One region of the Frankia sp. AgPm24 genome, then DNA from elsewhere that is predicted to be linked to it. Evidence: riboswitches for the same ligand, from Rfam matches in the RefSeq annotation. Region 1 holds a riboswitch; each other region holds the start of a gene.
The links. Region 1 has a riboswitch for cobalamin ahead of MXD61_RS05990 (HoxN/HupN/NixA family nickel/cobalt transporter). Riboswitches for the same ligand answer to the same signal wherever they lie in the genome.
Positions count from the first base shown of each region.

Region 2: another riboswitch for cobalamin. It lies ahead of MXD61_RS06705 (VWA domain-containing protein); the one in region 1 lies ahead of MXD61_RS05990 (HoxN/HupN/NixA family nickel/cobalt transporter).
Region 3: another riboswitch for cobalamin. It lies ahead of bluB (5,6-dimethylbenzimidazole synthase); the one in region 1 lies ahead of MXD61_RS05990 (HoxN/HupN/NixA family nickel/cobalt transporter).

Region 1 is NZ_JALKFW010000138.1:55-10,134, reverse strand. Features, by position in the region: gene MXD61_RS06045 (hypothetical protein) at 1-285, shown strand, start outside; gene MXD61_RS06040 (RNA-guided endonuclease InsQ/TnpB family protein) at 607-1,578, shown strand; gene MXD61_RS06035 (YcnI family protein) at 1,598-2,419, shown strand; gene MXD61_RS06030 (SCO5389 family protein) at 2,515-2,907, opposite strand; gene MXD61_RS06025 (metal ABC transporter permease) at 2,931-3,788, opposite strand; gene MXD61_RS06020 (metal ABC transporter ATP-binding protein) at 3,795-4,616, opposite strand; gene MXD61_RS06015 (metal ABC transporter solute-binding protein, Zn/Mn family) at 4,769-5,719, opposite strand; gene MXD61_RS06010 (vitamin K epoxide reductase family protein) at 6,158-6,706, opposite strand; gene MXD61_RS06005 (DUF929 family protein) at 6,693-7,616, opposite strand; gene MXD61_RS06000 (heavy-metal-associated domain-containing protein) at 7,749-7,967, opposite strand; gene MXD61_RS05995 (hypothetical protein) at 8,118-8,354, opposite strand; cobalamin riboswitch at 8,627-8,806, shown strand; gene MXD61_RS05990 (HoxN/HupN/NixA family nickel/cobalt transporter) at 8,836-9,960, shown strand.
Region 2 is NZ_JALKFW010000144.1:8,861-18,940, forward strand. Features, by position in the region: gene MXD61_RS06695 (cobyrinate a,c-diamide synthase) at 1-1,457, opposite strand, end outside; gene cobO (cob(I)yrinic acid a,c-diamide adenosyltransferase) at 1,451-2,059, opposite strand; gene MXD61_RS06705 (VWA domain-containing protein) at 2,056-4,797, opposite strand; cobalamin riboswitch at 5,029-5,178, opposite strand; gene MXD61_RS06710 (pentapeptide repeat-containing protein) at 5,309-6,436, shown strand; gene MXD61_RS06715 (helix-turn-helix domain-containing protein) at 6,570-8,240, opposite strand; gene MXD61_RS28730 (FxLD family lanthipeptide) at 8,285-8,482, shown strand; gene MXD61_RS06720 (lantibiotic dehydratase) at 8,630-10,080, shown strand, end outside.
Region 3 is NZ_JALKFW010000203.1:69,875-79,954, reverse strand. Features, by position in the region: gene MXD61_RS18710 (serine/threonine-protein kinase) at 1-476, opposite strand, end outside; gene bluB (5,6-dimethylbenzimidazole synthase) at 1,245-1,931, opposite strand; cobalamin riboswitch at 1,961-2,162, opposite strand; gene MXD61_RS18700 (serine/threonine-protein kinase) at 2,369-4,588, shown strand; gene MXD61_RS18695 (hypothetical protein) at 4,757-4,945, shown strand; gene MXD61_RS18690 (HEXXH motif domain-containing protein) at 4,945-6,999, shown strand; gene fxsT (FxSxx-COOH system tetratricopeptide repeat protein) at 6,945-10,080, opposite strand, start outside.

The DNA of each region.
Region 1 (10,080 bases):
GGCCGGCGCCGGAACCTGCCGACGACGAACGCCGTGATGATCGGCCTGCAGGTCGGGATGCACGTACTGTTCCATGCCACCGAAGCGCCGATGGTGCCGGTCGTGACGGGGCACCTGCTGGCCACCGGGTCCGGCCTGGTGCCGCTGCGACGCGGCGGTCACCGCCGCGGTGATCCTGGCCGAGGCGGCGGTTTCGCTATTGGCCGTTGTGGTGGTACGGCTGCTGACCGGCTCGATCCAGGTGCCCGCGGTCGCGGGACCGAGGCTCGTGCGGCCAGCGCGTGACGAGTTGTGGATACCCGGCCCGACCGCCCTGTTGGTGAACATCGTGGTGCGTCGCGGTCCCCCGCGGGGGCGGTTCGCCGCGAACCTCCTCGCGGCCTGACACCTGGATCCGACGGACATTCCGCGTTGTTGCACGCCGGTGACCGCCCAGCACCGTAGCGCTCGGGCCGCCCCGGCATCCGCACCGTTCACCGAGAAAAGGCCACCTGTGACCGGGAAACGTAGCGCGGGCCCCGTCCTTCAGGGCGGGGCCCGCGCGTCAACTCGGCTGCGAGAATGACCGGGGAATCGTGTGTTCTGTCAGGTGTGGGAAGTCGGGTGGTGAAGCGGGCGTACCGCTACCGTTTCTACCCGACCCCCGGCCAGATGGAGAACCTCGCGAAAACGTTCGGTTGTGTCCGCTACGTCTACAATCGGGCGCTTGCGGAACGGCGCCGGGTGTGGTCCCAGGAACGGCGGCGGATCAGCCACGGGGAAACCGATCTGATGCTCACCGGGTGGAAACGGGACCCGGGCACTCTGTGGTTGGCCGAGCCGTCGAAAGGCCCGTTGCAGGCCGCGCCGCTGCGGATCGTCTGGTCCCGTCCGTTCCCGGAAGGCGCGGTGCCGTCGCGGGTGACGGTGTCCCGGAACAGCCGGGGCCAGTATCACGTGTCGATCCTGGTGGACTGCCCGATCGAGGCGTTGCCGGCGGCGGGCGGGCAGGTCGGGGTGGACGTGGGCATCACGTCGCTGGTCACGCTGTCCACCGGGGAGAAGATCGCCAACCCGCGGCACGAGCGGACCGACCGGGCCCGGCTGGTCCGGGCGCAGCGGGAGCTGTCCCGGAAGAAGAAGGGCTCCGCGAACCGGGCGAAGGCCCGGCTGAAGGTCGCGAGGATCCACGGTCGGATCGCCGACCGGCGGCGGGATCATCTGCACAAGCTGTCGACTCGACTCGTTCGCGAGAACCAGACGATCGTCGTCGAGGATCTCACCGTACGGAACATGGTCCGTAACCACGGTCTTGCCCGTGCGATTGCGGATGCGGGCTGGCGGGATCTGCGGACCATGCTGGAATACAAGGCCGGCTGGTACGGACGCGACGTGGTCGCGGTGGACCGCTGGTATCCCAGCTCGAAGACCTGCTCGTCCTGCGGGACGCTGGTCGAGAAGCTGCCGTTGAACATTCGGGAATGGGTCTGCCGGTGCGGTGTGGTCCACGATCGGGATGTGAACGCGGCACGGAATGTTCTCGCGGCGGGGCTCGCCGTGATCGCCTGCGGAGACGGAGTGAGACCACCCCGCTCCTAGAGTGGGGAGGCGTCTGTCAGTGAAACAGGAAAACCTGCCCGCGAGGGTAGGAATCCCCGGTCTTCAGGCCGGGGAGGATGTCAAACTGCCTCCTTCGCCCCTGCGCCGGCCATGGCGCCGCCTCGCCGCCGTGGGCATCGCTGCCGGCGTGCTCGCGCTCGCCGTCGCCGCGCCCGCCTCGGCGCACGTGACCGTGCACGCCGACGACCCCACCCGCGGCACCTCCGACGCGGTGCTCGCCTTCCGCGTCCCCAACGAACGCCCGAACGCCACCACCACCAGACTCGAGGTCGCGTTCCCGACCGCCACGCCGCTGCTCGGCGTGCTCGTCGCCCCCCATCCCGGCTGGACGTTCGCCGTCACGAACACCGCGTTGAAGCCACCCGTCAAGACCGATGACGGGACGATCACCGATGCCGTCTCGCGGGTCACCTGGACCGCGAACAGCCCGGCCGACGCGATTCCCGCCGGTGGCTATGCCGACTTCACCGTGACGGCCGGGCAGCTTCCCGACACTCCGACCCTCACCTTCAAGGCGCTGCAGACCTACTCGAGCGGGGAGATCGTCCGCTGGATCGACGAGGAGCAGCCCGGACAGCCCGAACCGGACGACCCCGCCCCCGTCCTCACCCTGACCGCCGCCTCGTCGGCGCCTGCCTCCGCCGCTTCCGCCGACGACCAGCAGACGACGGCACGCGGTTCCGCCTCCTCGTCGGACACCACCGCCCGGGTGCTGGGCGGTCTCGGGATCGGTCTGGCGGTGGTGTTCGGAGCCGGCGGCTACCTCCTGGGCCGGCGACGCCCGGCCAAGGCCGGGCCGACCAGCCCACCCCAGGACTGACCGGCCCGTCATCGGGCCTGGGCTACCCGGCCGTCGCATCGTCCTACCAGGCACGACGCGGCGGCCGGGATGCGTTCCGGTCGATTCCGGCCACGTCAGCAGTTGACGAACCCCGGTTGCTGGTTGAGGACCTGGCTCTGCGGGGAGACGAACCGCCGGTACTGCTCACCGGCGGTGGCCTCGGGTCGGAAGGCGGCCAGCCGGTGGCAGTTCTGGAAGGCCAGCGCCACGCCGAAGTGCCGTTCCAGGGCCGCGCGGATCGCGGTGCTGGCCATGGCGCGCAGCAGCTGGCCCTGCTCTGTGTCGCCCGTGGGCGGGAGCTGGTTGTCGGTGAAATCGGCCGCCGCGGCTGGTAGTTCGCCGGCGAGCCGCGCGACCAGGTCGTAGGCGTAGGGCAGGGACTCGCGGATGCAGGCGAGGAAGTCGGCCTCGTCGACATGGCCTTGTTCGGCCTGCGCCAACAGGCTGGGCGACACGGTCAGGGACATGGGTACCTCCTGGGTTGTAGCCGCTACCCGGGGCGGGCGCGGCGCGGGTGCGCAGGGTGGTGCGGACGCCGGCGGGTGCGCAGGGTGGTGCCGGCGAGGCGGGCGCCCAGGTAGAGGGCGAAGCTGATCGTCGAGACGAGCACGCTGGCCTTGACGTTGGTCTGCAGGCTGGCGAGGAGGCCGCCGTCGGCGGCGACGAGCGCGAACGTCACCGACAGTGCGGTGACGGTGGCGGGCCGGGCGGAGAGCCGTCCGGCCGCGGCGGCCGGGGTGATGGCCAGGCTCAGGACGAGCAGGGTCCCCACGATCTGCGCGGCTTCGGTGACAGTGAGAGCGAGGACGTAGAGGAACGCGACACCGACGGCGCGGGTGGGTACGCCGCGTGCCTGCGCGACGTCGGGGTCGACGGAGGCGAACAGCAGCGGCCGGTAGAGCACGGCCATGGTGACCGCGACGAGACAGGCGACGCCCAGGAGCAGGAGGAGCTGCCGGTTGGAGACGCCGAAGATCTGCCCGAACAGGATGTTCGTGGCCTCGGTGGCGAACCCGTGGTAGTGGGAGAGGAGGTAGACCCCGGCGCCGAGGCCGAAGGCGAGGATGACCCCGATCGCGGAGTCGCGTTCGCGTTGCCGGGCGCCGAGCAGTCCGATGGCGGTGGCGACGACGAGGCTGCCCAGCAGTGCTCCGATGACGGGGTCGTTCGCGATGAGCAGGCCGGCAGCGGCGCCGGTGAAGGACAGTTCGGCGGTGCCGTGGACGGCGAAGGCCGCGCCGCGGGTGACGACGAACGGGCCGACGAGCCCGGTGATGACCGCGACCAGGGTGCCGGCGGCGAGGGCATGCTGCGCGAACGGCTGGTGCAGGTAGAAGTCCAGGCCCATCGCCGGTCAGGTTTCCGCGGGAGCGTGGTCGTGGCCGGCCGGGTGGTGATGCCCGCGGCCTGGTTCGGCGTGGGCGGCGTCGGGGGCGCCGACGACGACGATCCGGCCGCGGACGCGCACCACGTCGATGTCGGTGCCGTACAGCGCGGACAGTGTCTCGCCGGTCATGATCTCGCAGGGGGTGCCGATGGCCCAGCGGCCGGCGACGAGATAGAGGATCCGGTCGACGAGTGGCAGGATCGGGTTGACTTCGTGGGTGACGAACACGACCGCCGTGCCTGCGGCCCGGCGGCGGGTGTCGATCAGGTTGCTGACGGCGTGCTGGTGGTGCGGGTCCAGCGACAGCAGCGGTTCGTCGCACAGCAGGACGGCGGGGTCGGTGAGCAGGGCCTGGGCGATGCGTAGCCGTTGCTGTTCGCCACCGGAGAGCAACCCGACGGGGGTGTCGGCGTAGCCGGCGGCGCCGACCGCGGCGATCGCCTGATCGACCCGGTTCCGACGGCCGCGCCAGAGTGGGGCCACACCCCAGCGGTGGCCGTCCCGGCCGAGGCCGACCAGGTCCCTGCCCCGTAGCGGCAGGTCCGGGTCGAACGCCTTCTGCTGGGGGATGTAGCCGACGTGGGCGCTGCCGCGGTGGGGGGTGTGCCCGCAGACGGTGACGGTGCCAGCGGACAGCCGGTGCAGGCCGAGCAGGACCTTGAGCAGGCTGGTCTTGCCGGCCCCGTTGGGGCCGAGGACGGCGAGGAACTCCCCCGCCGCCACGTCGAGGGTCAGACCGTCCCACAGTGCGCGCTGTCCGAACCGCAGGGTGGCACCGGACAGCCGCACAGCCGGGTCCGCGACCGGTGGGTGGGCATTGGCGGGGGCATGGCCGGCCCGGTCGGGGACATCATGCGCTGTGGCTGTGGCTGTGGCTGTGGCTGTGGCTGTGGCTGGCGGGTCGCCGCGGCGACCCGGGGTGCGGATGGTAGGAGGCATGATCAGCCGCCCAGTGCGCCGAGGATGGCCTTGGCCTGGTCGTTCTGCCAGGTCTGGAAGTCCTTCTCGTCCGGGGGCAGGGTTTCGGTGACCCCGATGACCGGGATGCCGTTGGCCTTGGCCAGGGCCCGGGCCTGCTCGGTGATCGGGCTGGTGACCTGTCCGTTGTAGAGCAGTACCCGGACCTTCCTGCCAGTCAGAGCGGCATCGAAGGCGGCGGTGTCGACCGGGGACGGGTCGTTGCCATCCTCGATCGACTGGGAGAACGACGCCGGCGTGGCCAGCGTCAACCCGGCGGCGGTCACCAGGTACCCGGGGACCCGTTCGGTGTAGGCGATCGGGGCACCTGCGTAGCGCGTTCTGATCTGGCGGATGGTCGCGGCCACCTGCGCCTCACCGGCGAGGAACCTCGTCAGATTGGTCCGGAACGTGGCCGCGTCGGCGGGATCTTCCGTAGCGAGCCGAGTCTCGATCGTGTGCGCGGCGGTGACCACATAGGCGGGGTTGTACCAAAGGTGCGGGTTGGGATTGTCTCCGCCGGCTCCGACCGCCTTCGCGATCGACAGGACCTTGCGCGTCGAGTTCGGCCCGGCCTTCAGCAGCCTGTCGGCGAAGTCGTCGTAACCAAGCCCGTTCTCGATCACGAATGCGGCGCTGCTGACGGCGGCGGCGTCGCGCGCGTCGGTTTCGTACTGATGCGGGTCCGTGTTCGGATCGCTGATGATCGAGGTGGCCGAGACGTGGGAACCGCCGATCTGGCGGGTGATGTCACCCCAGACGTTCTCCGCGGCCACCACCTTCACCGCCCCGGCCGCGCCGCCTGTGGTGGGCGCACCGGTACCGACGGTGCTGCCCGCGGCGCTTCCCGATCCGCACGCGGCCAACGTCAGAGCGCCGAACACCAGGATCGCGCAGGGCGCTGGTAAGCGGCGGGTCAGGGCATGGCGGGTCATGGCAGGAATCTCCAGATCATGGGGCGGTCGCCATCGCCGTCGGGATGGGACCACAGGTCAGGGGCGCTGGATCGGCGCTGCGACGGCCTCGCTCCGACGAGTCCCCAGCCGTCCACCACTAATGATTACGGATACGGGAATCATTTTCATTATGCATGGAAGCCGTCTTGGCGGCAAGGGTGACCACGGCGCGGACAGGCGTGTCGCCGATCGGGGAACGTCGGCTCCGGAGCCGCCCCTGATCTTGCGATCGGCGCAGTCCCGGCACTGGTCAGGCCATGAGCAGGACGCGCTTCTGGTCAGGCCGTGCGCAGGACGCCCTTGCGGAACAGGTCGGTGGCCGCGGGGCAGATCAGTGCCCCGTGGGTGACCATGCGGGCGGCGTCCTTCGCCAGCCCCGACGTCCGCGATGATCCTCGGCGCGAGGCCGGAGGGTGATCAGCCGAGTTCGTGATCGTCTGCTGCGGCCTGGTCGTCGGGCTCGGCGAGGACGGTGCCGGCCACGACGACGGCGAACAGAGCGATGGTCAGGACGTGTACCGCCGTGCACCACAGACAGATCGCGTCGAGGGTGAACAGCTCGGTGTAGACGAGGTGGACGACCATCCCGACGCCGGTCAGGGCGAACAGCAGTCGGCCGTAGCGGACCACGGGATGGGCGAGCCGCCACGCGACCGGAAGGGTGAGCGGCGCCATCACCGCGAAGAAGACCAGGCCGAGGAGCGCGACCGGGATGCCCAGGGTCTCCGATTCGGGGCTGGTCGTGACCTTCTCGCAGTTGACGACCCGGGTCCCCGGGCAGGCGAGCAGCGACGCGGTGTCGTAGTGCGCCACGGTCAGGTAGGTGGCGACCGCGAGACCCGCGGCCACGATCGTCAGGCCCGTCAGGGGGAGCCAGGCCGGCACCGCCGAGCCGGCCTGGCTCGGCGACTGGCCGAATCCGCCGGGTGCGACGGGTCGGTCGGTGTCGGCGTCAGCGTTGGGCATTGATCCCGCTCTGCAACTGGGTGATGGTCCTTTCGTTGCAGACGGTAGCCGGCTTCTGGTTGGTGAGCTCGCAGATCGCGGCGGTGATGGCGTTCGCGGTGCCGTCGATCGCCGTGGCGATCGGGCTGTTCGGGTCGGTGAGCGTGGCAGCGACCTGCTCGCGGGTCCTGCCGGCCAGCACCTGCGGGCTGTAACTGGCCCCGCTGATCATGTATTTGCCGCCGAGGTCGACGAAAGGGATGGCCCCCGCGCTCGAAGCGTCAAGGTAGGGCGGGGCGTCGTACCTGGCAAGCAGCGCGGAGTCGGCGGCCGACGGCGTGTCCAGCGGGGTGTAGCCGTTGCCCGAGGCAATGTTGGTCGTCTCCTCGACACCGGTGAAGGACACCAGGTCCGAGGCGTACGCCGAGCCGTGGAAGGACAGCGTCGGCGTACGCGGGAACACGTCCGAGGCCGAGGAACTCGTCGCCTGCAGCTGGGACCAGGTACCGAAGCGCGAGAGCGCGACCACCATCGGCCATCGTTCGGCCGCGCAGTAGGGGCAGTACTCGGCGCCGATGTAGAGCACCCGGGGCTTCCCGTCAGCGGTGAGCGCCGGGGCGGAGATCGGCGTCGGCAGCTTCTGCGCGCTGCCCGCGCCGATCTTCGCCAGCGTCGCCGCCGGCACGCCGGTCACGCCATGGACGACGGCGGCGGAGGCGGGACCGCTGGCCACCGCAGCGGGCGTGTCCCTACCGCTGGAGACCTTCACGGCGACGAGTACGCCGATCACCACGACGACGAGCGCGACCGCCACGCCACTGATCCACCACGCTCGGCGCTGGCGGGCCTTGCGGGTCTGCGCGGCCCGCATCGCCGCGACACGGGCCTGCCGCTGGGCAGCGGTGCCGGTTGGCCTGGCCTTGGACGACACCCTTGCCTCCTGGGTCTCGGCGGGAATGCTGTGCGCGCCTTCCCGCGGGCTGTCCGGCGGTCCCGGCCACCGCCGCCGGGCATTGCCGAGAACGGCCAGCCTGGATGTCGGCGATGGAAACGCTCACCTCGCTCAGGCCACGGTGACGGTCCCGATGGTGTAACCGGCCTCGACGATCGCTGCTTCGATAGCCGCGGTGTCGGCCCCGTGGGCCCGCTCCACCCGCACGGAGGTGGCGGCAACATCGACCGACACCGCGGTGACGCCCGGAACCCGGCCCACCGCCTCCTCTATCGCCGCCTTGCAATGCCCGCAGCTGATGTCGGGAACCTGCATCGTCAGCGCTGTCATGGACGCTCCTGCCCTTGGTCGAGCCTCACCCTTGAGGCACTTTCGACGGAGCGTAGTAGATGCCGGGGTGTGTGCCGAATGATGTCACTGTGGCGTGTGGCACCGTCGCACAACAGATCAGGCGCAACAGGCCGGGAAAGGACGGCGAGCCTAGGCCACGCCCAGGGCGAGTTCCGTCTCGACCAGAGACATGATCTGCCCGGATCGGGCCTCGTCGACGATGACCTGGAGCTGTTCCACGCTCATCTGGACACGCTGGCCGAAATCGTCGGTCAGTACGATGCGCCGCTCCGGCCGCGCGTCATGGTCGACGAACAGCTCCGGGCAGCCGCAACTGCACTTGCCGCAGAAGGTCAGAACGTGACGGGAAGTTCCGGACTCGGCCATGTCGGCTCCCGGGGTGCGAAGAGTGATCACAATGTTCAGGATTCGACCCGGCTGCCCGGCAGCTCGGCGGACCCCTCCAGTTTCGGACCATAAATCTCCTACAGTCTGTCGGAGAAGCACCTCTTCTTGATTTTTTTGGGCTGCCGGGCATCCGGCCGGGGCATCCGCCTCGGCCCGGGACGGCGTGCCTGCCCGGCACCGGGGCTCCCCGCGGTCACCCACGGCGGTCCCCGGTCGATCAAGCGGGCTTGCGGGGAGGCGACGACAGGCGCTAACGTGCTGCTGCCCTTGGTGCTCGGGAATTCGGTGTGATGCCGAAGCGGCCCTCGCCACTGTAAGCAGATGAAGTCGGGTTCACAAAGCCACTGGACGCGTGTCCGGGAAGGCGGATCCGGCACCGGAGCGATCCGGGCCTGCGAGCCAGGAGACCGGCCAAGGCGCTGCTTTGTCCTGTCCACGAGGTGCTGGAAAAGGAATCCCGGTGTCCCTGTCTGCCGTCTCCTCTGCCCGACTCGGTCGCGCCGAATGGCGCAACATCGCAGTGATTCTTTCTGTCATCCTGGTGATGAACGTCGTCGCCTGGATGGTCCTGCTCGTGGGCGTCGCCCCCCAGCACCTGAAACTCGGCGCACAGGTGTTCGGGGTAGGCCTGGGCGTCACTGCCTTCACTCTGGGGATTCGGCATGCCTTCGACGCCGACCATATCGCCGCGATCGACAACACGACCCGTAAGCTGCTGGCCGACGGCAGACGTCCGGTCTCCGTGGGATTCTGGTTCGCCCTCGGCCATTCCACCACCGTGATCGGCATGGCCGGGCTCGTCGCCGTCGGCGCGAAAGCCGTCTCCAGCCTCGCCGACGAGGATTCCGGCGCACATCAGACCCTCGGCATCATCAGTACCTCGGTGTCCGGGACGTTCCTGTACCTGATCGGTATTCTCAATCTGCTGGCGCTGATCGGCATCGTCAAGGTCTATCGGCGGGCGCGGACCGAAGGATATGACGCTCATGCTCTCGACGAGGCGTTGGACAACCGCGGATTCATCACCCGCATCCTGCGGCCGTTGATGAAATCCATCAATCATCCGGCGCAGATGTACCCGATCGGCCTGTTGTTCGGCCTGGGATTCGACACCGCCACCGAGGTCACCCTGCTGGTACTTGCCGGGGCCGGCGCGGCGAGCGGTCTGCCCTGGTACGCGATCCTGGTGCTTCCGCTGCTGTTCACCGCCGGCATGACCCTGTTCGACACCCTCGACGGCGCGTTCATGAACGTCGCCTACCGGTGGGCGTTCGCCAACCCCATTCGCAAGATCTACTACAATCTCACGATCACCGGCCTGTCCGTCGCGGTCGCCCTGCTCATCGGCACGATCGAGCTGGTTGGTGTGTTCCACGAGAAGCTCGACCTCACCGACCCGGTCAGCACCTGGATCGCCGATCTCAACCTGCAGAACGTGGGTTACCTCATCGTCGGCCTGTTCGTCGTCGTCTGGGCGGCGGCGATCGGCTACTGGAAGATCACCGCGGTGGAAGAGCGCTGGGTCCTCGATGCACCGGCGACGGATCGGTCGCTCCTCCCGGACTCTGGTGAAGCACCGCGCTGAACATGTCATGGACGACGGCGACTGTCCGTTCGGCGCCGTGCGGTTGATCACCGTGCCTGGTCGGCGATGGTTCTGAAGGATGGTCGGGAAATCGTATGGAGCGCCGCGGGTCCGCCCGCT
Region 2 (10,080 bases), on a different contig from region 1:
TGGCCGCGCACGAAGCCCTCGGCACGCCACCGGGTCGCCGTCTCGCCGCCACCGCCCCGGGCCGCGCCGCCACCGCGGGGTGCGGTGGTGTCCCGGGCGGGTGGGAGAGGGTCGTCGGCGATGGGAAGCCACCAGGCGGCCCCGGTCGCCGCGCCGGGGGCGGGCAGGACGGTGCGGTGGAACTCGTGGGCGCCCAGCGGGGTGCCGGCGGAGGTCAGGGGGCTGGCGGTGGCGGCGATGGCGTGGCGGTAGCCGAGGGTGAGGCGGGGGCCCATGACGGCGGCGACGTCGAGCACCCCGCACATGGGGACGCCGTCCAGGGTGGTGGCGAGGTAGAGCAGGCCGGCGCATTCGGCGCTGATGGGACGTCCGGCGGCGGCGAACGCGGCGATCGCGGCGCGCAGCGGGAGGTTCGCGGCGAGGTCGGCGGTGTGTTCCTCGGGGAAACCGCCGCCGAGGATGAGCGCGTCGGTGCCGGCGGGCAGGTTCTCGTCGCGCAGCGGGTCGACGGTGACGACGTCGGCGCCGGCGGCGCGCAGCAGTTCGGCGTGTTCGGCGTAGCCGAAGGTGAACGCCGCCCCGCCGGCCATCGCGACCCGCACCGGCCGTCCTCCTGTGCGCGGCGACGGCGGCCGCGCAGCCGAAGCCGGGGCTGGGATCGGGGAGGGCGAGGGTGCGGGGGTGGTGAGGGCTTCGGTGGGCTGCCAGGTGGGGGTGTGCAGGGGTGGGGCGGCGCGGGCGACGCGCAGCAGGGCGTCCAGGTCGCAGGTGGTGGCGACCAGGTGGGCGAGGCGGTCGACGGCGGCGACCGCGGCGGGGCGGCGTTCGGCGGCGGGGACCAGTCCCAGATGCCGGGACGGGGTGTGCACGGTGGTCTCGCGGGGCAGCGCGCCGAACACGGGCATGCCGATGTCGGCCAGCGCGTCGGTGAGCAGCCGGCGGTGGCGTGCGGAGCCGACCCGGTTGAGGATGACACCGGCCAGGTGCAGCCGCGGGTCGAACATCCGGAAGCCGGTGACCAGCGCCGCGATCGAGCGGGATGCCCCGGAGGCGTCGACGACCAGGACGACGGGGGCGTCGAGCAGGCGGGCGACATGGGCGGTGGAGGCGTGGTCGGGCTGCTCGCCGGCGCGGGGTGTGGCGACCCCGTCGAACAGGCCCATCACGCCTTCGACGACGGCGATGTCGGTGCCGGCGGCGGCGTGGGCGAACAGGGGGGCGAGCCGCTGCGGTCCGCACAGGACGGCGTCGAGGTTACGTCCGGGTCGGCCGGTGGCCAGCGTGTGGTAGCTGGGGTCGATGTAGTCGGGGCCGACCTTGTGTGGGCTGACCCGCAGGCCGCGGGCGACCAGCGCGGCCATCAGTCCGGTGGCGACGGTGGTCTTGCCGGCGCCGGAGGTGGGTGCGGCCAGCACGAGCCGGGGCAGGTCGAGGCGGCGCGTCGGGCCGGTCACCATTCGATGCCTTTCTGGCCCTTCTGGCCGGCGTCCATGGGATGGCGGACCTTGGTCATCTCGGTGATGAGGTCGGCGGCGTCGAGCAGGGGGGTCGGGGCGGCCCGGCCGGTGATGACGACATGTTGGGCACCGGGGCGGGTGCGCAGGGTGTCGACGACCTCGTCGAGGTCGAGCCAGCCCCAGCGCAGCGGGTAGGTCATCTCGTCCAGGACGTAGAGCCGGTAGGTCTGCGCGGCCAGGTCGCGGCGGATCTGCGCCCAGCCTTCGGCGGCGGCCGCGGCCGGGTCACCGGCGGGGTCGACGCGGTTCTGGATCCAGCTCCATCCGGCGCCCATCCGATGCCAGGTGACGGTGCCGCCGGCGCCGGACTCCCCCAGTGTCTCGAGGGCCTTCTCCTCACCGATGCGCCATTTCGCCGACTTGACGAACTGGAAGACGCCGATCGGCCAGCCCTGCGCCCAGCCGCGCAACGCCAGACCGAACGCCGCGGTCGACTTTCCCTTGCCGTCGCCGGTGTGCACGATCAGCAGCGGCCGGCCGCGGCGCGCCCGGGTGGTCAGCCCGTCGTCCGGCACCGTGGACGGCACCCCCTGCGGACTCATCGGGACGGCTCCTTGATCTCGACGCGGACGGCCGGTGGGGCCGGTGGGGCCGGTCGGGTGGGTGGGGCGGGTGGGTGCAGCAGGGGTAGGGCGTCGAGCGGGATGGTCGGGGCGCCGAGGGCGTCGGCGAGACGGGCGGCCAGGCCCAGCCGGATCATGCCGGTCTCGCAGTCGACGACGACACTGGCCAGCCCACCCGCGGCCATCCCCCGCCCCCCACCGCCGCCGCCGCGGGCACCGGACGTTCCGGACGCGGCCAGGGCTGTGGGGGCGCTGCGACGCAGGGCGTGGGCGACGGGCAGCGGGTCGCCGCCGGCGGTGGCCCGTCCGTCGGTGACGACGACGAGCAGGGCACGGCGGGACGGGTCGCGGCGCCGTTCGGCGGTCAGCACCTGCCCGGCGCGCAGCAGACCGGCGGCCAGCGGCGTCCGTCCGCCGGTGGGCAGGGCGTGCAGGCGGGCGGCGCCGGCCTCCACACTGGAGGTGGGGGCGAGCACCACCTCGGCGCCGGCGCCGCGGAAGGTGATCAGACCGATGCGGTCGCGGCGCTGGTAGGCGTCGACGAGCAGGGCGAGTACCGCGGTGGTGACCAGGGTCATCCGGGCCCGTGCCGCCATCGACCCGGACGCGTCCACGCAGAACAGCACCAGGTTGCCTTCGCGGGCGACACGGTGCGCGCCGCGCCGGTCGGACGGCACCAGCCGCAGCGCCCTCTCCCCACCCTGGCCGCCGCCCCGGGAGGCCTCCGGGAGGGCACCCGGGACCCTGCCCGGGGTGACGTCCGGGGTGAGGTCCGGGGTGGACGGGGGGGTGCGGCGGCCGCGGGCGTGCTGGTGGGGGGCGGCGGCGAGCAGGGTGGCGGGCAGGTGCAGGCCGGGGGCGCTGGCACTGGTGGCGACGACCGCGCCGCGGGTGGTGCGCGCCGGGGAACGGCGTCCGCTGGCTGACGAGGTGGCGCCGAGTCCGCCGACGGTGAGCGTCCGCGGCCGAAACAGCGTTCCCGGTGCGGCGGCGGTCCCGGTCGCGGTGGCCCGTCCCGGCAGGCCCACACCGCCGTCCCCGCCGGTGCTGGTGGCGGCGCCGTGTCGGCCGCGCTGCCCGGGTGGGGCCAGGGTGGGCCCGGTGGGACGGGGCGGGAAGGCGGGGCGGCCCGCACCCGGCGGGTGGGCGCCGGGTGGTGCGGCGGCCCGCGGGTCGTCGGCCAGGGTGTCCACGGTCGGGGCGTCGGCATCCGCGCCGGCAGCGGCCAGCTCGGGATCACCAGGCTGCGCGCTGTCACCGGGCCGGGCGGCGTCCCGGGCGGTGTCGAGGTCGTGGTCGTCCGGGGTGAGAAGATCACCGTCCGGGTCGAGATCGTAGGGATTGTCCAGGTCGTAGGGGGTGGTGGCCCGCGGGTCGCTGGTGTCCGGGTCGCCGGTGTCGGTCATCCCGCCCGGTTCCGCGGAACCGTCTCCCGGACCCTGACCGGACCCGCCGGGTCCCCCAGATCCGCCAGATCCACCGGGACCGTCGGGACCGTCGGGACCGTCCTCATCGTGATCGCCGTCGTCGTTCCCGCCGGGGCCCTCCGACCCATCAGGATCCTCGGGGCTGTTCCCGGTGTCGGGGTGGCGGGCGGTGGCGGCGTTCGAGGACGCGCCGGCCTGGCGGCGGGCCTCGGCCTGCTCACGGGCGCTGCTTTCGGCGGCCACGGCGTCATCGAGGCCGGCCAGGGCGTCGGCGAGGACCGCGGCGAGGGTGGCGTCGTCGAGGTCGGGGGCGTCGAACGGGCCGCGGCGGCGCCGATGCGGCAGGGCGAGGCGGGCGCCGGTGCGCAGGTCCGCGGCGCGCACGGTGTCGCGTCCCGACCAGGCGGCGAGTGCCAGCGCGGTGCGGGCCAGCACGACGTCGGCGCGCATCCCGTCGACGTCGAGGCCGGCGCAGATCGCGGCGATCGCGTCCAACGCGGCGTCGGTGAGGGTCACCGCCGGCAGGCGCACGGTGGCGGCGGCCACCCGGGCGGCGAGGCGGGCCTGCGCGGGCGCCCAGGCGGCGACGAACCCGGCCGGGTCGGCGTCGTAGGCCAGGCGGCGACGGACCACCTTGGCGCGCAGCCGCGGGTCACGGCTGGCGGCGACGGTGACGGTGAGCGCGAACCGGTCGAGCAGCTGCGGGCGCAGCTCGCCCTCCTCGGGGTTCATCGTCCCGACCAGCACGAACCGCGCCGGATGCCGGGCGGACACCCCGTCGCGTTCGACGTGGGCGACACCGGTCGCGGCCGCGTCCAACAGGACGTCGACGAGATGGTCGCCGAGCAGGTTCACCTCGTCGACGTAGAGGATGCCGCGGTGGGCCGCGGCCAGCAGCCCCGGACGCAGCACACTCACCCCGTCGGCGAGCGCCCGGTCCAGGTCGAGGCTGCCGGTGACCCGGTCCTCGGACGCGCCGACCGGCAGCTCCACCAGCCGCACCGGCCGCACCACCGACACGGACACCGGCGAGGTGGACGCGGACGAGGTGGACGTGGGGTCCGCGCCGGGTGGGGAGGCGGGCGGATGCGGTCCGTCCGGGCAGCGCGGGTCGGGGGCGGCCGGGGCGCAGGCGAACCGGCAGCCGCGGACCACCTCGACCGGGGCGAGCAGGTCGGCAAGCCCGCGGACCGCGGTCGACTTGGCCGTGCCCTTCTCCCCGCGCACCAGCAGCCCGCCGAGGGCCGGGCTGACCGCGTTGAGCAGCAACGCGAGCCGCAGATCGTCCATCCCGACGACCGCCGCCAGCGGGAACCCGCCGACCCGGTCCGCGGCGAACGGATCGGCCCGACCCGCCGGCGAGGTGGTGACACTCGACGGTTGCGCGCAACCGGATGGGAGCGCCGTGGCCGGTTCCGCGGAACCGGGTGCTGCTGTGGAACCGGATGGTGCTGTGGGTGGTGCTGGCATGCCGCTGGTCCTCCCCAGGTCCTCGCCCGTGGTCGTCCATCGCGACGGCCGGAGTATCCTGGCTCCCGGATCCTGCGCGCCGCCGTCGGCCTTCCAACCGCGCTGGCGGTCGTGACCTGCCCCTGTGGCTGTAGGGCACGTGGAGGGCGGCGCTCTCCGGTGACAGTGGCGGGACCGCGCCGGATTCGCACCGGCTTCCTCCGCTAGCTGTCGCGTCCGCCAGCATGTCACATCCGCCAGGCCGCGGTGGCGTCGTCGTCCAGGCCCCACCCGCCGGCCCGACCCGCCGACGTGCCGCGCTCCCGGTGGGACGAGGCGAAGGAGACCCCCCGTGTCCACCCCCCGACCGGACGGCCCACCCCCCGCACCCGCCTGCACCGACCCGGGGACGACGGGGACGACGGGGACGGCCACGGGGTCCGTCCCGGCCGCCGGCCGGGCCACGGCGGTCACGCTCACCCTGGTGGACGTGGCGCGGGTACGGGCCGGGCTGCGCGCCGACTGCGCCCGATGCGCGGGATTGTGCTGTGTGGTGCCCGGGTTCACCGCGTCCGCGGACTTCCCGATCAGCAAACCCCCCGGTGTCGCCTGCCGGCATCTGGACGGCGAGCATCGCTGCGGTATCCACACCGAGCTGACCGGACGCGGTTTCGCCGGCTGCGTCGCCTTCGACTGTCTCGGCGCCGGCCAGCAGACCACCCAGGTCACCTTCGCCGGCCGTTCCTGGCGCACCCACCCCGGCGACGCGCCGGTGATGTTCGCCGTGTTCGGGGTCCTGCGGGTCCTCCACGAGTCGCTTTACCACCTGGGCGCCGCCCTGAGCGCCCTCGACCCGTCGGGTTCGGACACCGCGGCGCTGGCCGCCCGCCTGCGGGAACTGTTCACCGCCACCCTCGCCCTGACCACCACCACGGACGCGGACCGGCTGCGCGCCGTCGACCTCGACCTCCACCGCCGCACCGTCCATCTCGCTCTCACCGAGGCCAGCACCGTCCTGCGCGGCCCGGCCGCCCCGTCCACCGGCCGGGCCGGCCCGAACGACGCCGGCACCCGCGGGGCCGGTGGGCGCGGGGTCCGCGACGGGGATCTGATCGGCGCCCGGCTGGCCGGCGCGGACCTGCGCGGCGTGGTCCTCACCGGACGTCTGCTGCTCGGCGCCGACCTGCGAGGCGCGGACCTGCGCCACGCCGATCTGCGCGGCGCCGACCTGCGCGGGGCGGATCTGCGCGGCGGGGACCTGCGCGGGGCGTGGTTCCTCACCCCGATGCAGCTCGCCGCCGCCCGCGGCGACGCCACCACCCGCCTGCCCACCGGCCTCGACCACCCCACCCACTGGCCCACCACGGCCATGGCGGACACCACGAGCACCGGCAGCACGCCAGCTCCTTCGTCCGCACCTCACAAACGCGGCCGGTCGGCACCTGACCGCCATCGACGCAGCCGGCGCACCCCACGATGACCAGAGACACGATGACCATGGGGGACGACGAGACCGCCTGTCCCTCGTCGTCAAGGCAGAAGGCACCCGTTCGCGTCGCGCCAGTACATATGCGGCGTTAGCTCCAGCGGCCCCGTGCTCGGGATGGGGCGGTCTACGTCGTCGTGGCGACCAGTGCCTTGCGGATGTGATCGCGGAGGTCAGCGACTGCGGGCTGGTTGCTGTGCGGAACGGCCATGGTGTCGAGCACGCGCAGCCGGGCGTAGCCGCGGGTGGAGGAGAGGCTGGTGATCGCGTTCACGGCGCCGTGGCCGGTGGCCACCGCCCCGGTGATGTCTCCGGCTTGGAACTGCACGGAGGCCAGCGGGGGCAGGATGACAGCGCGGCTGCGCTCGTATTCCGGGCCGTAGCTCGCTGCGGCGGTGGCCAGCTTTTCGATGGCTTCGCCTGCGAACTCCGGGTGGGTCAGTGCCAGCAGGTACAGGGAGTGGCCTTGCTGGGCGGTGATCTCGGCGTCGGTGACGTACCACGCCCACGGTGGGGTTGTGGCGGGGTCGGCAGCAGCGTAGGTGTCTTCGGCATTGCCGATGGCGCGGCGGGTGGGCTCGGGTTCGCCCAGGGCGGCCCGGCACCATCCGAGGACGGCGAACAGGTAGCCCTGGGTGATGGTGCTGACGGGGTGGCGGCGGTTGGCGGCGGTGGCAGAGGCGAGTTGCACCAGGCGCAGCGCTTCGTCCGCGCGGGCCGCGTGTGCGACCGGGTCGAGGCTGTGCAGGTGCAGCGCCTGATGCGCCAGGTCCAGAAGGAGGTCCACGGTGAGGTCCGGCGCGCGCGGGTGGTCGTCGGCACGGCGAGCGGTGTCGAGGGCGTAGGTCCACAGGCGACGAGCGGCGTCGTGGTCATCGACGTCGTAGGCCATCCAGCCAGCCATGCTCGCCAGGTCGGCGAGGGCGATGAGCAGCCGGTCCCGGACCTGCGGTGTGCAGGAGGAATCCTCGAGTCGGCGTACCTGGTGTAGCTGGGTGACGGCGGCGGCACGGTACAGGCCACCGCCGTGGGCGAAGTCGGCCCGGCGGAACCCGTCGGTGATGGCCTCGATCACGTCGACGTCGGCGGCGCCGATGCGGGGCCGGGACGCGGGTGTGATGTCGCCGGGCAGCAGGGAGCCCAACCGGCTGAGTTCGGGATGCAGGTTCGATCCCAGGGTGGCAGCGGTAACCAGGGCGAGGAAGTCTCTGCGTTCCAACCAACTCACCTCCTCCTGCATCACAACGCTACCCGGGGTTTCGCCGGGGAAGCCAAGTAGGCGGGGTGCAATCCCCAGGCGGTTGGCCAGGCGGGCGGCCAGCCTGACGTGGGTGAGTCGCCGTTCGCCGCGTTCGACGGCCGAGACCCGTGATTGGGAGAGTTCCAGCAGGTCAGCGAGTTGAAGTTGGGACAGTCCCGTGTGGTGGCGGACCGCGGTGAACACCGGGCCGAAATCGTAGCGTGCTAGGGCGGCGCGTAGTTCCGCATCCTCGTAGAAGTCTTCGGGGATTGGCTTGCGGAACCCGGCGGCGCGGGTGCAGGCGCTGCACATCGGCGTGGTGGCGCTCGGTGTGGTGTTGCAGAACTGACAGCGCTGTCGTTCTGGACCAGCCATGGGCCGCCTTCCCAGACGGTGTTCGGGCAAGTTCACAGGGTAGCCCGGCGCTGGCTGTTCGTTGGTGGGTTCGACCGCGGCGCTGGCAAGCCCCACTGGGGCTAGCTCCACCGGGGATCGCAGAAGCATCGGGTGGATAGGACAGTGAGCGCCACGCCGGGCAGTTGACGACCGCTTTTCCACGGCCAGGCGGTAGGAGACCTCATGTGTCGAGTGAAAGGTGCAGCGTGACCACAACCCTGACTTCCGAATTCCATCCCCTCCTCTCGCCGGCGACCAGCCCGGTCGTCGAGGACCCTTTCGCTCTCGACGTGCGGATCATCACGGATGTTCCGCCGGGTGACGCACTCGCGGGCTGCAAGGGCGGCACCGACGACGGGTGCGACCCGACCTGCGCGTCGGCGTGTGTCTCAGGCGGGGTGTAGGTCCGCTGCTTCGCGGTGACAGGTCGGGTGGGACCCCGGCCTGTCACCGTTCTTCGTCGTGATGACGGTCTGGAGGTTTCGATGGGTGCCCGCGACCGGACGCCGCTCTACCGGCATGTCTAGGTTACGTTGCTGCGGGCCGCAGCCGTGCCGTTGTCCGACGCCTCGCAGCGGTGGCCTGACCTGACCGATACGGCTGGGTGCCGGCGCTGGCTGGAGCAGATGTGGTCCAGGCCCGAGCTTGCTGACGCGATACGCCAGGCCAGTCCCTCGCTGGGCGCCGGTGTCGACGCGATCCGCACCGGACGTGCTGTGAGCGACAAGCAGATCCGCGGTGCAACGACCTCCACCATTCGTTATCTCCTGCGCAGTATCGGCCGTCCCACCCCCTTCGGTCTGTTCGCAGGCGTCGCCGCTGTGTCTTTGGGTGCTGCGGCGCGAGCGGAGTGGGGTGGGGAGCATCGGGGTGTGGTCCGGGCTGACACCGGATGGCTGGCGGACATCATCAGCCGCCTGGAGGGGTGCCCGGATCTGCTGGAACGACTGCCGGTGATGGTCACCGATCTCGCGGTGCGCCGCGGCAGCCGACTTGACATCCCCCAGGGGCAGAACCGGGTGACGATCCGCCGCACCCCCGCGGTCGAGGCCGTGGCCGCCCTGGCGGCAGCCCCGGTCCGCTTCGGTTGGCTGCTGGACCTGCTGAGCAAGGACTTCGCCGTGGACCGCTCCCGGGTGCAGGTCATGCTCACCGAGCTGGTGCGGCAGGGCTACCTGCTGACCAGTCTGCGCGCTCCCTTCACCATCACGGACCCCCTCGCGTACCTGATGGACCGGCTACGCGAGGTCGAGGCCGCGAGCGTGCCGGCCGTCGCGACGACGGTGCGGGAGCTGGAGAGCGTTGTGGCCACGATGGGCCGCCACAACACGGAGGGGACCAGCCGAGACGAGCAGAGGCGTGTGCGCGTGATGCTCACCCGTCGGATGCGGGAGCTGTCGGCACAGGGACGAACCCCGGTGGCGGTGGACCTGCTGCTCGACTGCGCGGTGACGCTGCCCCTCGAGGTCGCCCACGAGATGGAACGTGCCGCGAGCGCGCTGCTGCGGCTGAGCCGGCAGCCGAACGGCGAGGCGTCGTGGCGGGACTACCATGCCGCGTTCGTCGATCGTTACGGCACGGGCACCGTAGTGGCGCTCGCCGACGTTGTTCAGCCCGACGCCGGGCTGGGATATCCGTCGGGCTACAGCGCGAGTGTGCTGCCCTCGCCGGCACCGGAGATCACCGGACGTGATGAGCGGCTGCTGGCGCTGGCCTGGCAGGCGCTGGCGGACGGCACCCGCGAGATCGTTCTCACCGACCCTCTCATCGACGAGGTGACTGGCGACACGTTGGATGAGCGGTACATCCCGGCGCACGTGGAGCTTGCCGCTCGCATCCACGCGGCCACCACGCAGGCGCTGGAACGCGGGGATTTCCTGCTCACCGTGGCACCGGCACGTTCCGCTGGCACGCTCACCAGCCGGTTCACCCCGATGGCCAGCGGCTCCGGCTTGGCGCAGGCCTATCGCGCGTTGCCTGCCGCCACCGCGGGCGCGCAGCG
Region 3 (10,080 bases), on a different contig from region 1:
CACAGCCCGGCGATCCCGAAGTCGGAGACCTTGGGCTGCGAGGTCCCGTCCCGCCGGTCGAGCAGCACGTTCTCCGGTTTGAGGTCACGATGGACGATGCCCAGCCGGTGCGCGGTCGCCAGCCCGGTGAGGATGTCGACGATCAGGCCGACCGCCTCGGCGGGCGGTAGCGTGCGCCGTCGATGCAGTTCCTGGCGCAGGTCCGAACCGTCGACGTACTCCATCACGATGGCCAGATCACCGCGTTCGGCGACCAGGTCGTGAATGGCCACCACGAACGGCGACTGAACCCGGATCAGGATGGCGCGTTCCCGCATGAACCGGGCGACCACGCCAGGGTCGGCGGTGAAATGTGGCAGCAGCAGTTTGAAGGCAAGAACATTGCCTGCCTCGTCATGGCCGCGCCACACCTCGCCCATGCCGCCCCGGCCGACCCGGGTCAGCAGGGTGTAGGAACTTCCCAGCCTTCTAACCACTGCTTCTTCTCACCACTGCTGGCCATCACCACTTCGCTACGCAGTTCCAGGTCGATTCCGCCGGCGTCTCCCCCATGCGTCGCGCGCGTCGCCCCCTCCCGCGCCGGAGCCGGCAGCCTGACTGCCGTCGTTCTCCGTACGCCCGCGGGCACGGACCACTACCCGGCGGTCCCAGGTGCGGTCCCTGGTCAGGATGCCGGACGACGTCGAGCGCACGGTCCGAGGTGAATATGGGTTTCATCACCGGGGGTGGACGGTTCCCCCGCGAACCCGTCGGTATGCCAGGCCGCGGCCACCGCGACGGGTCCGCGACCCGCCCGCGTCCGGGTGGCCACCACCATCCCGAGGGCCACCTGGATGGCCCGAACGGGCAGCCCACAAACGGGCCCGGTCCCGAACCCCGACCGAGACCCTGGAATGCCGAAGGGGCCTGGAATGCCGAAGGGGCCTGGAATGCCGAAGGGGCATAGCCCCAATACCGAACGCCGCAGACCTGATACCGAACGCTCGCAGCGCTGGAACCGAGGACCGAGGACCGAGGACCGAGGACCGAGGACCGAGAATCGGGGACCGTGGACCTGATGCCGAGGCCTGGTAGGTGTGATGCCGAGGGTTGTTCAAGGATTGCGACCTCTCCCCTGCCAAACAACCCTCGGCATGCGGCCGAGGCCGGCATGTGCACGAGCGGACGAACAGGCGGACGAACGGGTGGATGAACGGGCGGATGGGCGAACGACCGACCGTGGCCTCGTCACGGCTCGGTCTGGGTCACGGCTCGGTCTCGGTCTCGGTCTCGGGACGGGCCTGCCACCGCTCGCGGTGCAGGACGTCGGCCAGCGGGCGGCGTCGGGCCCAGCCGTGCCGCTCCAGGTCGGGCAGTTCACGCAGGGCCGTCACCGGGCCCAGGCACAGCCAGGCGACCGGGCGGATGCCGGCCGGGATCGCGAGCAGGTCGCGGACGAACGGTTCGCGGTAGAACGACACCCAGCCGACGCCGAGGCCCTCCGCGGTCGCGGCCAGCCACAGGTTCTGCACCGCCAGGCAGACCGAGTAGAGCCCGGTGTCGGCGATCGCATGCCGGCCCAGCACCGCGGGGGCACCGCGGGCCGGGTCGTAGGTGACGACCAGCGACAGCGAGGACGCCAGCACCCCGTCGATGCGGATCGGGGCGAACCGGGCGGCCTGCGCGGCGTCCAGGGACTCGGTGAACACCGCCCGCTCGCGCTGGACATGCGCGGCGAAGGCACGCCGGGTGGCGAGGTCGGTGACGACGACGAAGTCCCAGGGCTGGCTCAGCCCGACACTCGGCGCGGCATGCGCGGCGGCGAGCACGCGGTGCAGCACCGCGTCGGGCACCGGGGCGCCGGTGAACTCGCCGCGTACATCCCGGCGGCGATACAGCAGGTCGTAGAGGGTTTCGGTCTCGATGGTGCGACGATCACGTTCGGTGGACACGCCAGGCTCCCGCTGCCGGGCCGCCGGTGAGGGCGGCGCTGTGGCGGGGCCGGTCTTCGGACTCCCGGATCGACGCCGACCGCCCGCCTTCCCAGGCCGATCCGGCCCAGTGGCTGCGTGGGAGACGCGTGGGCGGCTGCTCCCCGGTCACCGCGGCGGGCCCGTGCCGGACTTCCACCGGCTTCCCGATTCTTCCCGGTCACCCGGGACACCCCGCATACGTTGCCGGGGCGGACGCTACCCGCTCGCCGGGTCCGGCCTGCCGGTTCGTCACCCGTCCGGGCCAGTCACGCGCGGGACGAACGGCGCGACCGTCGGCGCAGGAGCGGCGGGAGAGCCGGCGGGTTGCGGCCGAACCGTGAAAACGGCGCCCGGGCCCCATTTCCCGAGGACTTTTCACTCCGGTATGGTTCCTCCGAGCAGCCGGGCTCACCGGAGTGCAACTGGTCGGATCACGTCGGACGGGGAGCAGCGTGACGGTCGGCCCGGGATTCCCGCCTGGCGAACGTCCAGTGCCGGGTGTCGGCGCTGGCGGCCGGTGGGAGCTGCCCGGACTACCCCTTCGCCCGCACGATCCGGACGAAATCGGACCATATCGCCTGCGGCGTGTTCTCGGCGAAGGCGGGATGGGGACCGTCTACTATGCCGCCCGCGACGGGGCCGCCCCGGTGGCGGTCAAAGCCATCCGTTCCGAGTACGTCCTCGCGCCGGGTTTCCGGGGCCGATTCCTGCGGGAAATCGAGAACGCCCGGCAGGTGCAGCCCTTCTGCACGGCGGCGGTCCTCGACTTCGACACCGGTGACACTCCCTACCTGGTGACGGAGTATGTCAACGGCCCCGATCTGCGCCAGCAGATCACCTCCGGTGTGCCGCTGTCGGAGCACGACACCAAACGGTTCGCGATAGGTGTGGCCTCGGCGCTGCGGGCCATTCACAACGCCGGGGTGGTGCACCGGGATCTCAAGCCGGCGAACGTGCTGCTGGCCGTTCTCGGCCCGCGGGTCATCGACTTCGGGGTGGCCGCGGCGCTGGTCGGGCCCGCGCGCACGGGGGCCGACCGCGGCGACGATCCGGACGTCCCGCAGTGGCTGACCCCGGCCTACATGGCCCCGGAGCAGGCGCAGCGCGCCCGCCATCAGGGCAGTTTCGACATCTCCCGGCCGGCGGACGTCTTCGCCTGGGCCGGTGTGGTGCTGTACGCGGCGACCGGCCGGGCGCCGTTCGGTGAGGGCAGTTTCGCGGAGCTGTTCGACCGGGTCGTCTACGAGGAGCCGGATCTGTCCGGCCTCGCCCCCGACCTCGAGGTGATCGTCCGCCGGGCACTGCACAAGAACCCCTACCGTCGCCCCGACGCCGGCCAGCTGATCGCCAGCCTGCTGGGGGACGCCGAGGTGGAACCGGCCGACCAGGTCTGGGAGACCACGATCATCGCGCCACCGCGGCAGACGGTCCCCGAGCCGACCGGGAGGCCCCCTGACCTCCGGTCCCTGAACGGCGATGCGGGCGGCGCGAACGGCGCGGGCGCTGGGATCGCCACCGGCACCCGGGCGCCGGAACCGGGGCGGCCGCGGCGCCGTCGGCGCGCGGTGGCGGGCCTGATCGTGGCCATCGCGGCGGTCCTGGCCCTGGTCGCCGTGCTGGTGCCGACCTCGCCGATCTCCCCGTGGCATCCCTCCGCCCAGCTGGGGGCATGCGCGAACGTCAACATCTACACCGGGCAGCACGGCACCCCGTACAACGCCTACGGCAAGGAACTGGCCGCCCGCATCACCAAGCGCTATCCCGGTACCACCGTGGATGTGCTGGCCACCAACGGCACCGGCGACAACCTGCTGCGCCTGCAGGACCCGGCCGGCGCGACCTGCGCGACGGCCGTGGTCCAGCTCAACACCACCGTCGACGCGCGGTTCGGGGTCAACCAGTTCAGCAACATGCCGCTGACCGACCTGCGCACGGTCGGCCCGCTCTGGTTCGACCTGCTCCACCTGATCGTGCGGGCCGATTCGCCGATCACCACCGCGGCGCAGCTGTGTGACCGCAGGATCTCCACTGGTCTGAAAAGCTCCGGCACCGAACAGCTTGGTCAGGTGCTGTTTCAGAACCTGCTGAAATGCACACCGTCGAAGGTGGCCAGCGACCTTCCCCGGGGCCTGGCGGATCTGGCCGCCGGCCGCATCGACGGCCTGTTGTGGGCCGGCGGGGCACCAACCCCGCAGATTGTGCGGGCCCTGGGTGACGGGCTGCGGATACGGCTGTTGCCGCTGGCCGACGAACTTCCGGCGATGATGGCGAACTGGGACGCCGCCTACCGCTTCCGGCTCGGCGACAGGTTCATCGCCGGCCGGGTGTACGAGTCGGTGCCCGTGACCTCCGGCGACTATGGCGACGTGCCGGCGGTGAACACCATTGGTGCGCCCAACGGGCTGGTCGTCGACAAGGGCGCCGATCCTGATCTGGTCGCTTTCGCCGCACGCACCCTGGACATCCACCGCGCCGACTTCGAGCGGGCCCTGTGGGGGGCCGACGACGGGCGGCAGTTCCGCTCCGTCCACGACGCCATTTCGACCAGCTCGCTGTACTGCCTGGTCCCCCTGGCCAGCGCGGCCGAGAAGTACTACGAGGGCCTCGGTATCCGGGCGTCCTGCGCCTCGCGCTGATCCCTCGGCCGACCGTCGCCTTCCCCTTGTGTCACAGGGGATCGCCGCGTCACAAGGGCTGGTTGTGCGACACTCGAAATGCGGCCTTGACCTTCTGCCTGACAGGTGACGTTTCGGCTGCCGGTTTCGGCCACCGAGCGGAAACCGTCGGGGATGAACGGGAGCGCCATGGCTGACGCCACCCTCGGTCTGTACCTTGCCGACGTACGCGGGCTGAGTCTCGACAGACTCCGAAACAGCTCCGATGACACCCTGCGCCATGAGGTCGATCGCCTGCTCGACGACCTGGACCTGCGGTGCGCCTGGAGCAGGCGGGGCACCGGTGACAGCGGTGGCTGCTGGCAACGGCTGCGCTGATGCCCGCCGTGCCGCCTGGCCCGGCTCGCTCTGACCCGGCGGTGGGGCTGCACCGGCTGTCGGGGTCCGACCTCGACAGCCTGGCCCTGGGCGGGCTCGAGCCGGCCGTCGTGCGGCGCCTGCTGGACGCCGAGATCAGCCACCGCCGCATCGCGATGCGCGCGGTCCTCGAGCTGCTCGGCACCCGGCCGCAAGCGTCCGGCCCGCTGGCCCCGGTGGACGAGGCGTGGCAGCTGCTGGTCGAGGCGGAGCGCCGCAGCCCGCCGGCCGTGCGGGCGGTGCTCGACCAGCCGTTCACCGGGGCGTGGGCCGCCCGGCTGCTGCGCCGGCTGCGCGACCAGCCGCCCGCCGGCGTGCCGCTGTGGGTGGACGTCGGTTACCTGCACGCCCTGGCGGCCGCCGCCGCGGTGCGCGCCGGCTGTGCCGGTAGCCTCACGGTTCCCGCCCGCCACGGTGTCGTCCATCTGCCCTCCCTCGGCCACGCGCACCTGATGGGGCTGGACCCCTGGGACATCGCGACGGTCACCAGCACGACCATCGATTCCAGTACGACTCCCGGCACCGGCACCGGCACCGACCCGGACAACGGCCCGGACAACGGCCCGGGCAGCGGCCCGGGTACGGCGGTGTGGATCGTCGGCCCCGCGGACAGGGTCCGCGTTCCCGGTCCCGACCAGCCGGGCGGCCCGCCGGCCCCGGATGATCAGAACTCGGCGCCTCGATGGCGCCGGACCCGCACGGTCGACACCGGCCTGATCATCGAGGATGCCGACCCGTACCGCAGGGCGGACAGTGACGCCCGGCCGGAATGGCTGCCCGCCGCGGAGATCTCGCGGTGGGAGCGGCGTCTGGGCGCGGCCCGCGAGGTCCTGCGCACCGGTCATCCCGGGACCGCGGCGGCGGTCGACGCGGCGATCCTCACGGTCGTACCGGCTCCGTCCACCGCCCGTTTCCGATCGTTCAGCGCGACGTCCGGCGATGCCGTGGGCAGTGTCGTGATGTCGATGCCCACCGACGCGGTGGACGGCGCGGTCACCCTCGTCCACGAGGTGCGCCACTGCGTGCTGGGCGCCCTGCTGCACCTGGGTGAGCTGGTCGATCCGGCGGCGGCGCCGCATCTGCGCCGGGTCCCCTGGCGCGACGATCCGCGGCCCGCGCGCAGCGCCCTGCAGGGGGTGTACGCGTTCTTCGGCGTCACCGACTTCTGGCGTACCCAGCGCCGACGCGGCGCGGCGCAGGAGGCCATGCTCGCGCACCTCGAGTTCGCCCTGGGCCGCCGCGCCGTGTGGGAGACCGCCTGGGACCTGCTGCGGACCGGCCCGCTGACCGCGCTCGGGCGCCGTTTCGTGACCGGTGTCGTCACCACGGTGACCGGCTGGCTGACCGAACCCGTCCCGGCGCAGGCCGACCGTCTCGCGGAGCTGGTGACCGCGGATGCCCGCGCGTTGTGGGAGCTGCATCATCTCGCCGTGGCACCGCGGGCGGCACGCGCGCTCGCCGCGGCCTGGCGGGCGGGCGACGCGGCGCCCGTGGGGTCGCCCGCACCGGCGCGGCGACTCGAACCCGATCCGGATGTCCGCGCCCTGGACACCCGGGCCTGCCTGGCCCGGCTGTGGCTGGCCGACCGGGATGCCCTGCGGCGGATCGAACGCGACGAGCCGGCGCGGGCCTACCGCGGCGCCACCACCGCCGACTGCGCCCTCATCCGCGGCGACCATGATCTGGCCCTGACCCGCTACGCGGCGCTGCTGCGTCAGCCCGGTGAACAGCGGGGACAGACTGGTGAGCAGCGGGGACAGCCCGGTGAACAGCGGCGGCGGGCGCTCGTCGGGCTGGGCCTGGCCCTCGGTGAGCGGCACCCGGCGGGCCGCGTGCTGCTTCGACGGCCCGACCTGGTCGCGGCCGTGGCCCGGGAGATCACCGGTGGGGCCCTGCCGGCGCGGCTGGTGGAACTCGCCGGGTGGCTCGCCCCGCTCGTCCCCGCGCGGGAACAGTCGGGTCAGATGGGCATCGGGTCGATGTCGCAGTCCAGCCGAATCCAGGCGACCACCTGACGCGCGGCGGGATGGTCGCGGCCGAGCACCGTGTCGATCCGGATCAGGGTCCTGGCCTGTTGCTCGCGTGCCTCGTCGGTGCGATCGAGGGCCCGCAGGTCCATCGCGAGGTTCGCCGCGACCGCCAGGGTGGAGGGATGGCGCTCGCCGAGGGCACGCGTCGAGATCGCCAGCGTCAGTTCGTCGCGGTGCGACGCCGCGGCGAAGCGTCCGAGTGCGTGCAGATCGCTGGCCAGGTTCGTCGCCGCGGCGAGGGTGCTGGGATGCTCGGCGCCGAGCCGCTCGGTGTAGGCGGCGAACGTCTGCTCGTCGCGGTCGAGGGCGTCGGCGGCGCGACCGGCGAGACGGTCGATGACGGCGAGGTTGACCGCCGCCGCGAGGGTGTGCGGATGTGCCTCGCCGATCTTGTCCGTGTAGCGGCGCAGCGTCCGCAGGCACACGTCGCGGGCCTCCTGGAGCAACCCGGCGTGGCGCAGGTCGATCGACAGTCCCAGCGCCGCGGCCAGGGAGGACGGGTGTCGGCCGCCGTAGCGGTGGAAGAAGCGCTGTTCGACATCGCGCGACAGCACCAGCGCCCGCGGGTGGTCACCGGCCTTGCGATGGGCCACCGCCAGGTAGCGGATGGCATGCAGCCGGGCCGGATGGTTCTCGGTGAGGTCGTACACCCGCCGGAAGCGGGCCTCGATGTCCTCCTGCGCGGTTCGGGCGCCGAGATAGTCGCCGAGCTCACGGCGGTCCAGGGCGACCCCGGTCAGGCTGGTCAGGCTCTCGGTGTGGTCCTCGCCGTACAACCGCACCGCCTGCGTCCAGGTCTGTTCCCCCAGCACCAAGGACTCGCTGTACCGGCCGAGCAGACGCAGGCACACCGCCACGTTGTGGGCGGCGCCCAGGGTCTGCGGATCGTCGGGGCCGAACGCCCGGCGGGCACGGGTGTGGGCGTCCTGCGCGATCTCGAGCGCCGCCGCGAACTCGCCGCGCCAACGCCGGTCGGCACCGATGTTGCCCATCAGCTCGTTGGTCATCTCGGCGTCGGGGCCGTTGACCCGCATCGACAGTTCGTAGGTGCGCTGGTTGACCTCGGCGGCCTCGGCGTAGCGACCGACGACGACGAGCCCCCAGCCGAAACGCAGGCTCATCTGCAGGGTGTAGGGGTCCTCGTCGCCGAAGTCGGCCCGCCAGGCCTCGCTCACCCGGCGGGCGAACTCGGCACTGCCCTCGTGATCACCCCAGGACCACAGGTAGTCGCACAGGTTGATCAGCAGCTGACGGACCCGGGGGTCCTCGCACCGCTCGGTGTTGGAGGCGACCATGTGCGGATAGAGATCCGCGTAGGTCGACCACAGCGCCGGGTTGAGCGGGTCGTTCGGGTCGCTGGCCGCCAGCATCACATGGGCGCCGTGGCGCATGGTTCCCTGCTGCGGCGGGGTCATCCGGTTGACCAGCACGGCCTGCACCAGGCGGTGCATGACGATCGAGTTGTCGCGATGGTCGATGCGGGCCAGGGCGAACCGGTGGACGTCGCGGATCGCCCGGCTGAGTTTCACCGGGTCGCGCAGCGCCTCGTCCAGGGCTGGGGAGATCGTCTCGTTGAAAGCCCGGGACAGCAGTTGGCGGGAGATCGGCGTCGGTGCGAAGGACGCGCACACCTGCAGGAGTTCCAGCGCGGCCGGGTTGCTCTCGGCCAGCCGGTCCAGCGACACGTTCCACGCGGCGGTGACCGGACGCGGGTAGTCGGCCGGTGGGGTGTCCAGCAGCTCGGTCAGCTTGTCGTCGAGCAGTTGCAGGTACTCGGCGGCGGACATGCCCGTCTCGGCCCGCCAGGTCGCGGCGGTCTCGATCGCCAGGGGCAGGTCACCGAGGGCGGCGGCGAGCCGGTCGGCGTCGGTGTCGGTGAGCGGACCACCCCGGCTGCGCAGCAGGTCGACGCTCTCCTCGCGGCGGAACACCGCCACCTCGAGGGGACGACTCACATGGCCCCAACCGGGATTACGGGAGGTGACCAGAATCCGTCCGGTCGAGGAGGCGGGAACGTACTCCCGCACGGCCGCGGGATCGTCGGCGTTGTCGAACACCAGCAGCCAGCGTGGGTAGGGGTCGCCCAGACGCAGGGCCTCGACGACCTGGCGGACGGCGACGTTCGCCTCGGAGCCGACGTCGAGTCCGAGCCGCTGGCCCAGCTCGATGAACGCGTTGGCGATCTGGACGCTCTGCTCGGCGGGAATCCACCAGATCACATCGAAGTCGCCCAGATGCTGGTAGACGTACTCGGCGGCGAGCTGTGTCTTGCCGACCCCGCCCATCCCGTGCAGCGCCTCGGGCAGCACGGAGGTGATGCCCTCACGCAACCGGGTATCCAGGGCGTCCAACAGGTCGTGCCGGCCGGTGAAGTGCGGATTGCGCGAGGGCACGTTGCCCCACAGCCGCGGCAGGTGACCCGCGGACATCAGCGAGGTCGCCGCCGCCACGGTGGGCCCGCCGGACTCGGTGGGCCCGATGGGCACCGCCGCGTGCGGGTCCGGCGCCCTGGTGCCGGGTTCGGACCGGTCCGCGACGTCGGCGTCCCGCCGGCTGGCGGGCACCGCGCTCGAGGGCCCAGTGGCCTCGGTCATGAGTCGACCCACCCCAGTGATACTACTCATAGTGATGTGCTTTTCACTTTCAGTTTCGGGATGTGGATGTGGTGTCGGGGCGACCGCGCGACGCACTCGTTCGACGTCGGAGTGGGTGAGCTGGGCGCGCAGGGCGCCCCGCAGGTCCGGATCGGGTTCGAAGGTCGCGCGGGCCGCACCGGGGGCCAGCAGACCGAACGCGAACACCTCGGACAGATCCCGGCGGTGGGCGCCGGCGATGCCGGCGACGGCGCGCAGACCTCGCCGGCCAAGCGCGGGAACCGCCGCCAGCAGAGCGGCCAGGCGCTGCGCGGCGGGGGACGCGTAGGCACCGAAGTTCGCCAGCCGCTCCGCGGCTGACGGCGCCGACAGCGGTACCACCGGGTCCGCCGCCGAGGCGTCCGGACCGGTGAGGACCGCGGCGGTCTCGAACCAGCTCGCATCACGCGCGGCGACGAACCGAGCCCACCGG